3 regions of the Marvinbryantia formatexigens DSM 14469 genome follow, and region 3 is predicted to be linked to each of the others. Evidence: riboswitches for the same ligand, from Rfam matches in the RefSeq annotation. Region 3 holds a riboswitch; each other region holds the start of a gene.
The links. A riboswitch is a leader RNA that binds a small molecule or an ion and turns the genes downstream of it on or off. The one in region 3 is predicted to bind cobalamin.

Region 1 (4,777 bases), 1.8 Mb from region 3:
TGACCTATGGCTACAGAGACTGGAAGCGCTGGAAAAACAGCGATTATCTGCAGCATACGGTGCCGGAAGACCTGGAAAACTACTACGGTTCTTTCAGTGAAAAGGTGCGCATGAGCTCCGAAGCATTTCAACCGCGCTTTAAAGAAGATTATACGGTTTCTATCGGAAATCGTACCTGTGACCTTACCCTGCTCAGCGAGTGCAGACCCTGGGCAGCAGCGATGGATTATATGAAATATGTCTATCTGGCAGGTTTTCTTTTGATGACCGCCTGTATGACGGCAGTGATGTTTGTCGTTCACAAAAACGAAGAGCGACGGTCAAGGCTGGAAGAAAACCAGCGTGATTTTATCAATGCGATGGCCCATGAAATGAAGACGCCCCTTGGGATTATTCGCGGTTTTGCAGAAAATCTGCAGGAAAATACCGTGGCAGAGAAAAAAGACTATTATTTGCAGCAGATTATCGGACAGACGGAGGTAATGGACAGTATGGTTGCAGACATTATCGGAGCTGCAAGATTGGAATCACAGCATCTGGTGCTGCAGAAAGAAATGATTTCCGTGAACAATCTTCTGCGGAAACAACTGGGAAAATTCGGACCGCTGATAGAAGAAAAAGGGGTATCTCTGCAATTTTCCATGCAGGAAGTGTTTGAACTGGAAGGCGATAACAAATATCTGGAGAAGGCATTTGCCAATCTGATTGACAATGCCGTCAGCTATTGCGACAGGGGCGGTATCATTAAGATCGTCACGGATGCACAGGGATGCCGGATAGAAAATACCTGTGCGTCCGTACAGGAGGAGGATGTACAGCGTGCTTTTGATATTTTTTATCGGGGAAAGCGCACTGCATCTGCAGAAAAGCATCTCGGAATTGGTTTGTATCTTGCCAGAAAAATTTTAAATTTGCATGCTGTACGGATTACTGCTGAAAAGACACCGGATGGATTTCGCGTGACATGTAAAAAAACAGGGGGGAAGCGTAGATTATGAAAAGAATAATGGCAACGGGATTGATAATGGGAATGATGTTTATAAGCGGCGGCTGTGATCTGCAGGACGGAACTTTTGTATTTAATCTGAATGGTGAGGCGAAGATAGAGAAGGAGACAGAAGCTGTCGCATCAGAAAAATACGTATCTGTGCAGACTGAGCATTTGCAGCAGACAGAGTACTCAGAGCAGACAGAGTATTCGCAGCGGGTTGCAGAGACGGTCAGTCGCAAGCCGCTATTCCGGGATGAGGATGGAACAATCCACGGTCCTCAGCTTAATCTGGGAGAAGGCGGAACGCCGGTGTATGACTATGATATTGAAGATTCACTGGCGGCGGCGCCGCAAGAGTGGATAAACTATACGTATCCGGGCAGAAAACAGTCGTATCTCTCCCCGTCCGGGACATGGCTGTTTAAGGACACGGACGGAACTATTCATGGCGCGCAGATTGGAACCACAGATGCAGGCTCTATTTTGTTTGATTATGAATTCGATATTAATGAAATTCCGGAAGAGTGGAAAAACTGGCAGTAGTTACTATTCACTCCGTTTTCAGTAACCTGGAAGTAACCGTATGCTGGATGAGAGCAGAAAAAGTGATTGACAAACATACACAGGCGCACTATACTATAGTTGTGTAATTGATAATTGCTGTATCAAGTGCAGAGCAGTCATACATACTGTTTTGAAGAGGGAATTGGGTGAGAATCCCAAGCGAACCGGTCACTGTGTTCAGAGAGCGGACTCCAATATGTCATTGCGTCACCCATGACGCGAGAAGGCGGAGCGAGCGCAGACCTGTAAGTCAGGAAACCTGCTTGATATATGAGATGTGCTCCTGGTTATAGCGCAGCATCCAACCAAGCCGCTTCGCGGTTTGTGAATGTGACTGTATGGGTGAACAGTTACTTGATTTTTTGGAAATCTCAGAGCAAGGAGAATACACAACATAATACCTCCTTCATACCGTCCGATGCAGAATAGCTGACATTTCTGCAGAATACGGAATGGGTTCCCGGCAGGGCTTACCTGCCGGGATTTTTTTCGTTTCAGAAAAAACAAAAATGCCTGCGCATAAAAGCCGCATCACAGAAGGACTGGCAGGCGAAAGAGCGTCGCCTCTTTGTTAATAAAATGTCCATGCCGTTAAATATATATCATTTATTGTAATTTTGAACATAAAATGATATGATGAAGAAAAACATATTGTGCAGGTTTTCTATAACAACAAAGGAGGACAAAAGATGCTAGACCAGACTTTTTATCAGAAAGCGGATGAAATCATCGCGTTCTATGGTAAAAAACCAGCTTCCCTGATTCCGATTATGCAGGATATCCAGGGGGTGTACCGTTATCTGCCGGGAGAGCTGCTCACTTATGTGGCGGGGCAGATCGGCATCACGGAAGCGAAGGCGTTCAGCGTCGCAACCTTTTATGAAAACTTTTCTTTTGAGCCAAAAGGGAAATACATCATTAAGGTATGCGACGGAACGGCGTGCCATGTGCGCAAATCGGCGCCGATCCTGGAGGCTTTCCAGAAGGAGCTGGGACTGAGCGCCAAAAAGCATACAACCGACGATATGCTGTTTACCGTGGAGACGGTTTCCTGTCTCGGCGCATGCGGGCTTGCCCCGACTGTGATGGTAAATGAGGACGTGCATCCGAAAATGACACCGGAAAAAGCAATCGATTTAATACGGGAATTGAGAGGTGACCAGCATGATTGAAAACAGAGAAGCTTTGATTCAGGCGGGCGAAGCCGCAAAACAGGAGCTTGCCTCTTATGACTGCCGGATTCTCGTCTGTTCCGGCACCGGCTGCATCGCGACCGGTTCCCAGAAAATATATGAGGAATTTCTGAAAATTGCAAAGGACGAGCCGGGTATCCGGATTGATTTCGCCCCGCACGGACAGGGTGAGCATGTCGGCATCAAAAAGACCGGCTGCCAGGGCGTCTGCGAGCTCGGCCCGCTGGTGCGCATCCAGAAGGGCGACCAGGTAGTGCAGTACACGAAGGTGCAGCTTTCGGACTGCCGGGAGATTTTTGAGCGATCGGTAAAGGGAGATGACGTAATAGAGAGCCTGCTGTATAAGCAGGGCGGCATTTCCTACAGAAGCCCGGACGAAATTCCGTTTATTGCAAAGCAGACGCGCATCGTTCTGGAAAACTGCGGCAAATTTGACGCGGAATCTTTCGATGAATATCTGGCGGGCGGCGGCTTTTCGGCGTTCCAGAAGGCACTGTTTGAGATGACGCCGGACGAAGTGGTCGACGTGGTCGACAAATCCGGGCTGCGCGGGCGCGGGGGCGGCGGCTTCCCGACCGGAAGAAAATGGAAGCAGGTTGCGCGCCAGGCGGAAAAAGAGCGTTACGTGGTGTGCAACGGCGACGAGGGGGATCCCGGCGCTTTCATGGACGGCTCCGTCATGGAGGGAGACCCGTACAAGCTGATCGAGGGCATGATGATCGCAGGCTATGCGGTCGGCTCGGAAAATGGTTATATCTATGTGCGCGCGGAATATCCGATGTCAGTCGCGCGGCTGAAGCACGCGATCGCGGAGCTGGAGGCAAGGCATATGCTTGGCGATAATATCCTTGGCACAGACTTTTCCTTCCACATGCATATTAACCGGGGCGCCGGCGCCTTTGTGTGCGGCGAGGGCAGCGCGCTGACGGCTTCCATAGAGGGAAATCGCGGAATGCCGCGTGTCAAGCCGCCGCGTACCGTGGAAAAAGGGCTCTGGGCGAAGCCGACGGTATTAAATAACGTGGAAACTTATGCAAATGTCCCGAAGATCGTACTGGAGGGTGCAGACTGGTACCGCAGTATCGGAACGGAGGGCACGCCGGGGACAAAGACCTTCTCCCTGACGGGCTCCATCCAGAATACCGGTCTGATCGAGGTGCCGATGGGCACGACGCTGCGCCAGATTATCTTTGATATCGGCGGCGGTATGAAGGACGGCGGCACCTTTAAGGCAGTGCAGATCGGCGGACCGTCCGGCGGCTGTCTGACGGAGCAGCATCTGGATGTGCCGCTCGACTTTGAATCCATCAAAAAATACGGCGCGATCGTCGGCAGCGGCGGTCTGGTTGTTATGGACGACCACACCTGTATGGTCGAGGTGGCGAGATTCTTCATGAGCTTTACGCAGCGGGAATCCTGCGGAAAATGCGTGCCGTGCCGCGAGGGTACCAAGCGTATGCTGGAAATCCTGGAAAAAATCGTGGCGGGGAAGGGCGAATTAGAGGATCTGGACCGTCTGGAGGAGCTTGCCGGTATGGTAAAGGACATGGCGCTGTGCGGTCTTGGAAAGAGCGCGCCGCTTCCGGTGCTCAGTACCTTACGTACCTTCCGGAAGGAATATGAGGAGCATATCGTGGATAAAAAATGCCGGGCGAAGGTCTGCCAGGCGATGCGCCGGTTTGTCATCAACCCGGAATATTGCAAGGGCTGCGGAAAATGCGCGAAAAACTGTCCGGTCGGAGCGATCACCGGCGTCCGCAGGGAATGCTATCATATTGATCCAAATATCTGTATTAAGTGTTCAGCTTGTAAGGACAACTGTGCATTTGATGCCATTTATGTTGAAGCATAGGGAGGAACGAATATGGGAACCATGACAATAGACGGTAGAAAAGTAACATTTACCGATGAAAAGAATGTCCTGTCCGTTATCCGCAATGCCGGCATCGACATTCCGACACTCTGCTATCATTCCGAGCTTTCCACCTTCGGCGCCTGTCGTCTGTGCACGGTGGAGGATGACCGCGGG
Region 2 (4,777 bases), 520 kb from region 3:
GGATGCACTCTGCTGTCCGCCTGCCGTCTCCACAACTGTCCGCACTGACGGCTTTTCTGCCGGACGCGCACTCTGCTGCGACGCTGCCCCGCCCGTCTGCGGCATCTGTTCCGGCGTCGTCCCGCTCATCTGCGGCATATCCGCCTTCGCTCTGTTTTCCATCTGCGGCGTCTGTACCGGCGCTGTCTGCGCCTCCGCCTGTACAGCGACATCCCCCGACGGTTCCGTCGTGCCGGTAAGAATATCGTCAATGCTCACCTTCTGCGGCATTTCTTCCTCCTGCTCCGGCTCCTGCAGACCTGCAGCTGCCTCATGCACCAGTGTCGGCGCGCTCTCCAGCTCCTCCGTGGAGGACGCCGGGCGGATACCGGACAGGATTTCACGCATACTGTTGGCAAGCTCGCTCTGCAAATCAATGGTGCTGATATCGTTTACCGGCATTCTCAGCTCCGGCATTTTAAGCTCCGGCGCGGGCTGTTCCGGCTCTGCGGGAATCTCCGGCATGGACGGCGCCTGCACTGCGGCGGCAATCTGCCTTTCCGTATCCATAATAATGCTGTCTGCGATTGCGTCCTTTTCTGACTTCGGCAGCTCCTTCGTGATAACCTCATCCAGCGTCGGAACAGCCTTTTCCACTACCTGCTCCTTCGTCTCCATGTCCACGATCTCGCTCGGATTGTCATAAACCGTCTGCTGCTCCGGCGTGAGCGGCACATACTTCTTTTTCAGCTCCAGCGCCGCCACCACATATTTTCCGTTGTGGAACCACAGCGCCAGGTCGTCACACTCCGCCACACATTTATCAATCATACCTGCCTCGTCGTACAGCTTCGCCAGCTCATACGCCCACTGCTCGGTATACTCCTTGCTCTTCAGCTCCTCCAGAACAGAAATCTGCTCCTCCAGGGAAGAACCGCGTCCTTTATAAATCTCATACTTCAGAATATATTTGCTGTTATCATTCGGAGAGAGGTTTACATACTCCGTGTAGTATTCCACTGCATCGTCAAACTCCTGCGTCTGCACACAGGCTTCCGTCAGACGGTAAAGAATCTGCCTGCTCCCCGGCGAACGGCGGTATGCGCGGTACAAAATTGCCTTGCTGTCTTCCGCTCTGCCGACCGCCTCATATATCTCACTTATCATGCACAGAGTACGTACACTGCGCACGCGCTTCCATTCTATCGTATCTGCAATATTTGCAGCCCCCTCATAATTTTCCTTCTCTACTAATTTATTAATCTCTTCAAGCTTTGCCTGGTATTCAAACTTGTCCACTTTCATACACCTCTTATTTTGTGTTTTCTCCATTATTGCCTGCACAATCTGCAGCTGCAATAATACCTTTTCTTCCCCTCTTTGTAACACCCCAGTGATAAATTTCACATAGTTGTAATAATTCTAGCATAACATACCATGCTTGTCAAAGGAAACACCGGGTTTTTCATGTATGTTTTTTCATATATCAGTAACAATTCCGCCATCCGAAAAATAAGTTTACAAGCTTTCCAGAATATGTTACGATATAATAGATTTATAGCTTTCTGTAAACTATTTAACAAAAACGGAAAAGGTGTAGGGAACGCAAGTGAAAAGCTGCGGCAGCCCGCTCTACTGTGATGATTATGCTCCGGTCAGTATGCCATTGGGAAACTGAGAAGGCGACGGGAGTGAAAGGTCTAAGCCAGGAAACCTGCCTTTTCTAAGGAAATGCGATTCGGTGGGGAAGCAGCGTAACAAGCAGCAAAAAAAGCTGTGTCTTTTTTAATGGGAAGAAAGTTTATCGCTCTTTTTATTCTTCGCCGTGCATTTCGCACACATTTTCAAGGAGGAAAAACATGAAAAACAGAATCACGAAAGCGTTGCTGGCAGTTGCTGTGTCCATTTCCATGCTTTCTGGAAGCAGCATAGCTGTCATGGCGGAGAGCACGGCCGCCATCAATGAAAAGAACGAAACAGATGAAGTGGTAATCGCTACCTACCGGGACGCAATCCAGGGAAGCGGCGACGCTTATTACTGCTGGGAAGGAACCTTCGTCTGGGAAGCTCTGACCGTAAACAACGGCGGCGTAATAGAGCCCTGGCTTGCAGAATCCTGGGAGCACAACGATGATTGTACCGAATGGACTCTGCATCTGCGTCAGGATGCCTACTTTACAGACGGCGTACAGTTTAACGCAGACGTATGCCTGGCAAATATTGACCGCTGGGGCAAGGACCTTACCTCCACCTATACGTCTCTGAGCATTGAAAAGACCTTCCCGAATCTGGATACGCTGGAAAAGGTAGATGATTTTACAATCAAATGCACATTTACGGAGCCTCTTACCACGCTGGAATATAATCTGTCCGATTACGGCAGCCCCATGTTCAGCCCGAACTGCTTTGATGAGGAAACCGGCGTAATCAGCGACTATGCTATCGGCACCGGTCCCTATAAAATCATCGACCACAAAGAAAACGAATATGTTCTTCTGGAAAGAAATGACGACTATTACGGAACGCCGGGAAATGTAAAAACCTTCCGTATCCGCTGCATTCCCGAAGCAGAAACCAGAATTTCCGCACTGAAATCCGGCGAAGTAATGGGACTGGCTGATAACGGCGCTATCACAATGGACGCTGCCCAGGACCTGTGCAATACAGACCCGAACTTTGCAATGGATATTACACCCAGCCATATGGTCGAGTACATCACCTTCAACTGCCAGAATGAATATCTTTCTGATTCCCGGCTACGCAATGCCGTCAGCCTTGCTACAGACAGAGATTCCATTTGTGAGGTTCTCTACGGCGGTCTTCTTGAACCAGCATATTCCTATCTGAGCAATCAGTCTGTATTCCATCTGGATATCCAGGGCGAATATGATATGGAAAAAGCAAAAGAACTTGCCGCCGAGGTACTTGGTGACCAGACGGTAGATATGAACATGATCATCCGTTCCAATACGGCTTCTGATTACAACTGTAAAGCCGTTGCAGAATATATGAAGCAGGTGTACGCGGAAATCGGTCTGAACATCGAAATTGAAATCCTGGATTCCAATATTTACAAAGAGCGTCAGGCTGAGGGAGATTTTGATATGGCTCTGACCGTATCCGGTTTAAACAATGCCGACCCGGCTTCCACCTTTAAAGCATACTTTACCAGCGATGGTACTTCCAACAAACAATATGGTCTGAACTACTACAACCCGGAGATTGATGAGCTGGTAGAAAAAGCCACCACCATCGCAGATGTAGATGAGCGCGGCGAGATTTACGACCAGATTCAGACCATTCTTTACGAGGATATGGCAGTTTGCCCAATCTGCTACCAGGTCAACGTAAATATTCACAACGTTGCCATTGAAAATTACGCCGGAAGAACATTTGGCGTCGGGCTTCCTACCATTTCCTGGACCGAATAATACACGCATATGAAAAAGCTGCGGGGTGCCGCTTTACGGCATCCCGCTCTTTCTTAATATTTTTGAGGAAAAAAGATGACGCTGATCAAATATCTTTTCAAAAAAATCCTTATGCTGATTCCGGTTCTGATAGGAATCAGTATTGTAGCGTTTGCTCTGGGCGTTTCATCCCCCGGCGACCCGGTAGACCAGGTACTGAATCCAACCGGAGACGACACCTACACGCAGGAGCAATATGACGCTATGGCAGAGAAGATGGGACTTGATGAACCTCTGCCGGTCCAATATCTGAACTGGGTCAAAAATTTGTCCAGAGGTGATCTGGGACGTTCCTTTTTTACGCAGAAAAGTATTCTGGAGCAGCTCCAGAAGCGCATCCCTCTGTCAATGCGTCTGGCGCTGTATGCTATGGTGCTGATTACCGTCTTTGGCGTTGGCTTCGGCATATTAATGGCAATGTTTAAAGACAGCCTTCTGGACCATATTCTTGGCGGCATTTGCACAGTGGCATTATCCGTTCCCGGCTTCTGGATCGCTATTGTACTGATTTATATTTTTGCGGAAGAATTAAAAATTCTGCCTACCAGCGGTCTTATGACTCCGGCAGGCTACATTCTCCCTTCTGTAACGCTGGCGCTCCCCAGCATCGGAGTGTGCGCACGGCTGACCAGGAGTGCAATTCTGGATGAAATCGGGCGGCAATACGTGCTGGTGGCTGATGCAAAGGGCTTAAAGCACCGGCAGACAGTTTTTCGTCACGCCTTTGTCAATGCCCTAATTCCGGTAATAACGTATCTGGGAAATCATATGGCAGGCATTCTGGGCGGAGCATCCATCGTTGAAACCATTTTCGCGCTGCCCGGTATCGGAAGCTATGCTATTTCGGCAGTACAGTCCAAGGATTATTATGTTGTCCAGGCGTATGTCCTGTTTTCCGGAAGCGTTTATGTGCTGATGACCATATTAATTGATTTAATCTATATTGCAATTAATCCGAAAATCCGTGCTGGGGAGGAAGTTGGATGAAGCTGAAAACAAAACTTGCAATAGGCATATTGGCGATTATTTTATTTTGCAGTATCTTTGCCCCTGTGATTGCTCCCTATGACCCGCTGGAATCTGATTTATCCGCCGCCATGCAGGGAATTTCCCGCGAGCATCCTCTTGGAACAGACAGCATCGGCCGCGACATTTTAAGCCGCGTTCTGTATGGCGGGCGGCAGTCTATCGTACTGGCTCTGGCAGCCACAGCGCTCTCTATGGCAATCGGCTGCCTCATCGGGCTTCTGGCGGGTTACTACGGCGGCGTGGTGGATGTGATTATTACAGCGGTATCCAACGTGTTTCAGGGACTGCCCGGTCTTATC
Region 3 (4,777 bases):
CACCGCCGCCACATCCCCGGTTATCACCAGAGAGCCGTTAAAACGGTCCACAAAACCGATTTTTACATCGGCGGACTTTGTCGCCACATCCGCCGCAATCATGGCTGCCTCGCTGGGTGTAATCGTCATAATGCCGATGGCTCCCTCCGCGTCTATCAGTCCAAGCTTTGCATACAGTCCCTTATCCGGATTGGCGATCACATGCGCCAGCGTCACCTGCTTGCCAGGCACAAATTCCTGTATAATACGCTCTTTACCCTGTAGTTCTGACATACTGTACCGCCTTTCTTTAAGGGAGCTTTCCGGTAAAGGCTTTCCGGTAAACTGCTTTGATATCCTCCAGCGTCACCGGCTGCGGATTTGACGCCGTACAGCTGTCTGCCAGGGCTGCCGCCGCCATAGCGTCCAGCTCGGCCTCAAACTGCTCCTTTGTCACGCCCGCCGCTTCAATGGTAGACGGCATGTTCATCCGTTTAATGAAGCTGCGCGCGGTGCGTATCATATTCAGCGCGCTCTGGCGCACATTGCTTGTATCAAGACGAAGCAGCCGCGAAATCTGCGCGTACCGTTTCGCCGTCGGCGTCAGCTTTTCCGCGGCGCAGCCCGCATTGAAGCTCATAACGTAGGGAAGCAGAATACCGTTGGCTCTGCCGTGGGGAATATGAAAACGCGCCCCCATCGCGTGAGCCATGCCGTGATTCAGTCCCAGTCCTGCGTTGGAAAACGCAATGCCCGCCAGACAGGACGCATTGTGCATTCCCTGGCGCGCCTTTAAATCTCCCGGATTCTTATAGGCGGTCATCAGATAGTGGTTTACCAGCTTGATTGCTTTCTCCGCGCAGGCGTCCGTGAAATCATTTCTTCCTGTGGATACGAAAGCCTCCACAGCGTGTGTAAACACATCGATTCCGGTATCCGCCGTCACAGAGGGCGGCGCACTCTCCACCAGCCGGGCATCCAGCAGCGCCACATCGGGAAGAAGACTGTCATCCACCAGCGGATACTTGACGCCCTTGTCTTTATCCGTAATCACCGCAAAACGGCTTACCTCGGAGCCGGTGCCGCTGGTCGTGGGAATCGCGATAAATTCCACAGCCTTGCTGTCCCCGGCCTTGCGCGCCACAAATACGATTGCCTTTGCGGCATCGATGGCTGCGCCTCCGCCCATGCAGATTACGGTATCCGGTTCAAACTCCAGCATCCGGCTGGTACCCGCCGTCACCATCCCGATATCCGGTTCTCCGGAAATATCAGAAAAAACGGTGTACTCCACCCTGGCTTTGTCCAGTCTGGCTGTCACATAATCCGCCTTGCCGCTGCTTGCCATAAAGCTGTCCGTTACGACGAATACGCGCTTCATTCTGCCAATCATGGCGTCCAGACCGTCGCCCATAACAATCCTGGTTCTGACTCCAAATTGTTCCATAACTGCTCCTTTCTTTGTATTTTTTTCTATCTTCACATCCGTCAATAAGCCGGAATGAAAAATAGCTTAGTTATGCAGGAAGGCGGCTATTGCCACGTTATATTCCGGAAGTCCCTCCTTCTGCCACAGAAGCGGCATCTCCAGAAGCTCTCCGGAAATCCTGCCCAGATCAAACCCCAGCCCGGAAAAGGAATAGCGCATCTCCTCCGGATGTCTGCACGGCTTCCCGTCGATTCTGGCACAGCGTCCGCAAAGTACGCAGCAGCCCGCCATAATCGTCTGCGAAGGCGTAATCACCTTCTCCAGCGCCAGAAGCGCCTGCAGCATTTTCTTTTTTGCTGCGCCGTAGCTCTGCTCACGCAGCTCCTCCGCACGCCCAGGTGCGGTCAGCGCCTCTTTTCTGACCCGTTCCTCATAAATCACCTTCAGGCCTATCGCCTGTACATACCGGTACTTTCCCGCAATCTCTTTCACCGGAGGCACTCCGGGCGGACAGGACCAGTTTTTCTGATATTCCGGACACTCCCTGCAGAGAGGAACGAAGGTTTCCGGCTGACAGTATTCTGCGATCCATTCCGTAACCTTCAGCGTCTTTACGCAAATCTGCGTCCGATACATAAAAATCCTCCTTCCTGAAAGAGCCCCGCTCTGCAGAGTTTCCTGCATAAGCGGTATATTTCTTCTGCATCTGCGTGCGCGTTCCCGCGGATAAAAACAAAAAAGTACCCGACTGTGTCACAATCAGGTACTTCCTCTGGCAATCCACTCGTCATGTCAGATTTCTCTCCACGGCCGCTCTCAGATAAAGAACTGGCAGGTTCTGACATGTGCGCACCGTGCGAAAGAGGTGATGAATTACTCGCATAAGTAAACATGCTCGTGAGCACACATACAAATTAAGCACACTCCGCAATCTGCGAAGCATACAAATCATGCATACGCCGCAAGCAGCTGAGCACGCAGAGCATGCTCACTCCGCTGTCTGCGAAGCATACAGGTCATACACACTCCCAGGTCCGGGGAGCTGTCACGTGTGTTATATACAGGCAGGTCTTCTGACTCAGGCATCCTCATGACTGCTTATCTTCTCAAGTTTTTGCCTCAATGATATTTTTTGCAGTCACTACGCCAATACAGCAACGGCTTTGTACGGGATTCTCACCCGTTTCCCTTTTCACCTGCCTTCTGTGGCAGGCACCTGTATACCTGGAACTATCTACTTATGCTGCAATTATATTATTTTACTTCGTCAATGTCAACCGCATTTATGCAAAATTACCAAAATCAGAATCATAATTTTCATTAATTTATTAATAATAGTACATTCTGTTAAGAAAGTATAAAAATTCCATAAATATATTGACAATCGCATATATGTATGCTATTCTATCATAACTCTTTGCACTGCATATAAATCTACAGTACAAACTGAGCAGACCGTAACAGTCCGTTATGGAGTCGGGTCACATGCGTGACAGTGGAAATGTTCATCCACGGGACAGTTGTTGCTAACTACTGATTCGTGGGTGTTTTTGTATTCAGAAGCAATTCTTTAAAACTCCCACATATATTTAGTGCCATAGAGCTATCTTATTTCAGGAGGTAACTGATATGGAGAAAAATCAAATAACACAGGAAAATGAGTTTCAGAGAACTGCCAACAAGGTGTCCGCCGTGACGATTGCCGGAAATGCGCTGCTTTCGGTTTTTAAGCTGTTTGCCGGAATTTTTGCGCATTCCAGCGCTATGATAAGCGACGCCGTTCATTCCGCATCCGACGTATTCAGCACAGTCATTGTCATCATCGGCATAAAGCTTGCGTCAAAGGAATCCGACAAGGAGCATCCCTACGGACACGAACGGATGGAGTGCGTCGCCGCCATTATTCTTGCTATGGTGCTGTTCGTTACCGGACTTGGCATTGGTGTCAACGCGCTGCAGGACATCCTGCGCGGTGATTACAGCAATCTGGAGGCGCCCGGTCTTCTGGCGCTGATTGCCGCCGTTGTTTCCATTGCGGTAAAAGAAGTGATGTTCTGGTATACCCGGTTTTACGCAAAAAAAATTGATTCCAGCGCCCTGATGGCGGACGCCTGGCATCATCGTTCCGACGCTTTTTCTTCAGTCGGAGCGCTCATCGGTATCGCCGGGGCAAGACTTGGCTTCCCCATCATGGACCCTGTCGCCAGTCTTGTAATCTTTGTATTTATCATCAAAGCCGCCTGCGATATTTTCAAAGACGCGATTGATAAAATGGTCGACCATTCCTGCGACGATGAGACAGAAAAGCAGATTCACGACTGCGTAATGAGAAATCCGAATGTGCTGGGACTGGATTTGCTGCAGACACGTATTTTCGGCAATAAGATATACGTGGATATTGAAATTCTCGTGGACGGCTCCTATCCGCTCTGGAAGGCGCACAAAATAGCCGAGGCGGTGCACGACGATATCGAACAGAATTTTCCGAAAATCAAGCACATTATGGTACATGTAAATCCGTCAGCAATGCCGGAGTAAAAATTATGGGCGGCATTCATGCCGCCCGTTCATATTCTCTCCTGCTGCTTTTAAATTCAAAATGTTTTCCAGCACTTTTCTTTCAGAAACCGGCTGATAACAGAGATATCCTCCCCCTCATAATAAGCAACCAGCAGCTTTTTAAACTCCGGCACTTCCTTCTCCGGAATGACCAGAAAGCCCTGCCCGTGAGCAATCAGATAATGATTGGCGTATATCACAGATGCTCTTTTATTCCCATCTATAAAAATCTGTGTTTTCATGGAATACATACACAATGCAATCGCCTTATCAATATCGCTCTGACCGGATGCCAGTATTTCTTTAATACGCTCTTTCACAACAGACTCTATCGGAACAGGCGGTATATATGAACATCCCCCAATCGTTACCGGAATTCCGCGGATTCTTCCTCCATTCAAAAAAAAGCCTTCATTTACAAGCTTTGCAATATGGCAGAGAATATAATAATCACTCTCACTCTGAATCACATCTTTATCAAGAATAAATTCCCATGCATGTTTCAGATTGAGAATTTTCTGTACATCCGTTGCTGTCATTCCATACACTTTGCCATTTTCCAGAATCTCTTCCGTTTGCGGGAACGAAGTAGCCACGCCCTCCAGAATTGCCTGGTTGTAGATATTCTCCTTCATATTTGCCCTGGCAAAATCAAGATTTTCTATCACACGCGGCGGCAATTCGTTTTCCTCATAGCCCATTTTTGCTAACTGCTTATCAATCTGTCGGATTTTTTTTCGCAGTTCACGGGCTTCCCTTGCATTTCTCAGTAACATCTGATATAACTCTTCGGAATAAACATCCACATAA

Region 1: it holds a riboswitch for cobalamin, as region 3 does, so the genes downstream of both, NQ534_RS19375 (complex I 24 kDa subunit family protein) here and NQ534_RS10970 (DUF2284 domain-containing protein) in region 3, are expected to answer to the same signal.
Region 2: it holds a riboswitch for cobalamin, as region 3 does, so the genes downstream of both, NQ534_RS08650 (ABC transporter substrate-binding protein) here and NQ534_RS10970 (DUF2284 domain-containing protein) in region 3, are expected to answer to the same signal.

Annotation. Positions count from the first base shown of each region.
Region 1 covers NZ_CP102268.1:4,140,867-4,145,643, forward strand. Annotated here, with positions in the region: gene NQ534_RS19365 (sensor histidine kinase) at 1-998, shown strand, start outside; gene NQ534_RS19370 (hypothetical protein) at 995-1,534, shown strand; cobalamin riboswitch at 1,642-1,836, shown strand; gene NQ534_RS19375 (complex I 24 kDa subunit family protein) at 2,245-2,727, shown strand; gene NQ534_RS19380 (NADH-ubiquinone oxidoreductase-F iron-sulfur binding region domain-containing protein) at 2,720-4,600, shown strand; gene NQ534_RS19385 ([FeFe] hydrogenase, group A) at 4,613-4,777, shown strand, end outside.
Region 2 covers NZ_CP102268.1:1,785,504-1,790,280, forward strand. Annotated here, with positions in the region: gene NQ534_RS08645 (hypothetical protein) at 1-1,278, opposite strand, end outside; cobalamin riboswitch at 1,555-1,715, shown strand; gene NQ534_RS08650 (ABC transporter substrate-binding protein) at 1,839-3,410, shown strand; gene NQ534_RS08655 (ABC transporter permease) at 3,486-4,436, shown strand; gene NQ534_RS08660 (ABC transporter permease) at 4,433-4,777, shown strand, end outside.
Region 3 covers NZ_CP102268.1:2,305,028-2,309,804, reverse strand. Annotated here, with positions in the region: gene eutS (ethanolamine utilization microcompartment protein EutS) at 1-273, opposite strand, end outside; gene NQ534_RS10975 (1-propanol dehydrogenase PduQ) at 290-1,426, opposite strand; gene NQ534_RS10970 (DUF2284 domain-containing protein) at 1,493-2,044, opposite strand; cobalamin riboswitch at 2,455-2,643, opposite strand; NiCo riboswitch at 2,845-2,930, shown strand; gene NQ534_RS10965 (cation diffusion facilitator family transporter) at 3,038-3,946, shown strand; gene NQ534_RS10960 (DUF6788 family protein) at 4,003-4,777, opposite strand, start outside.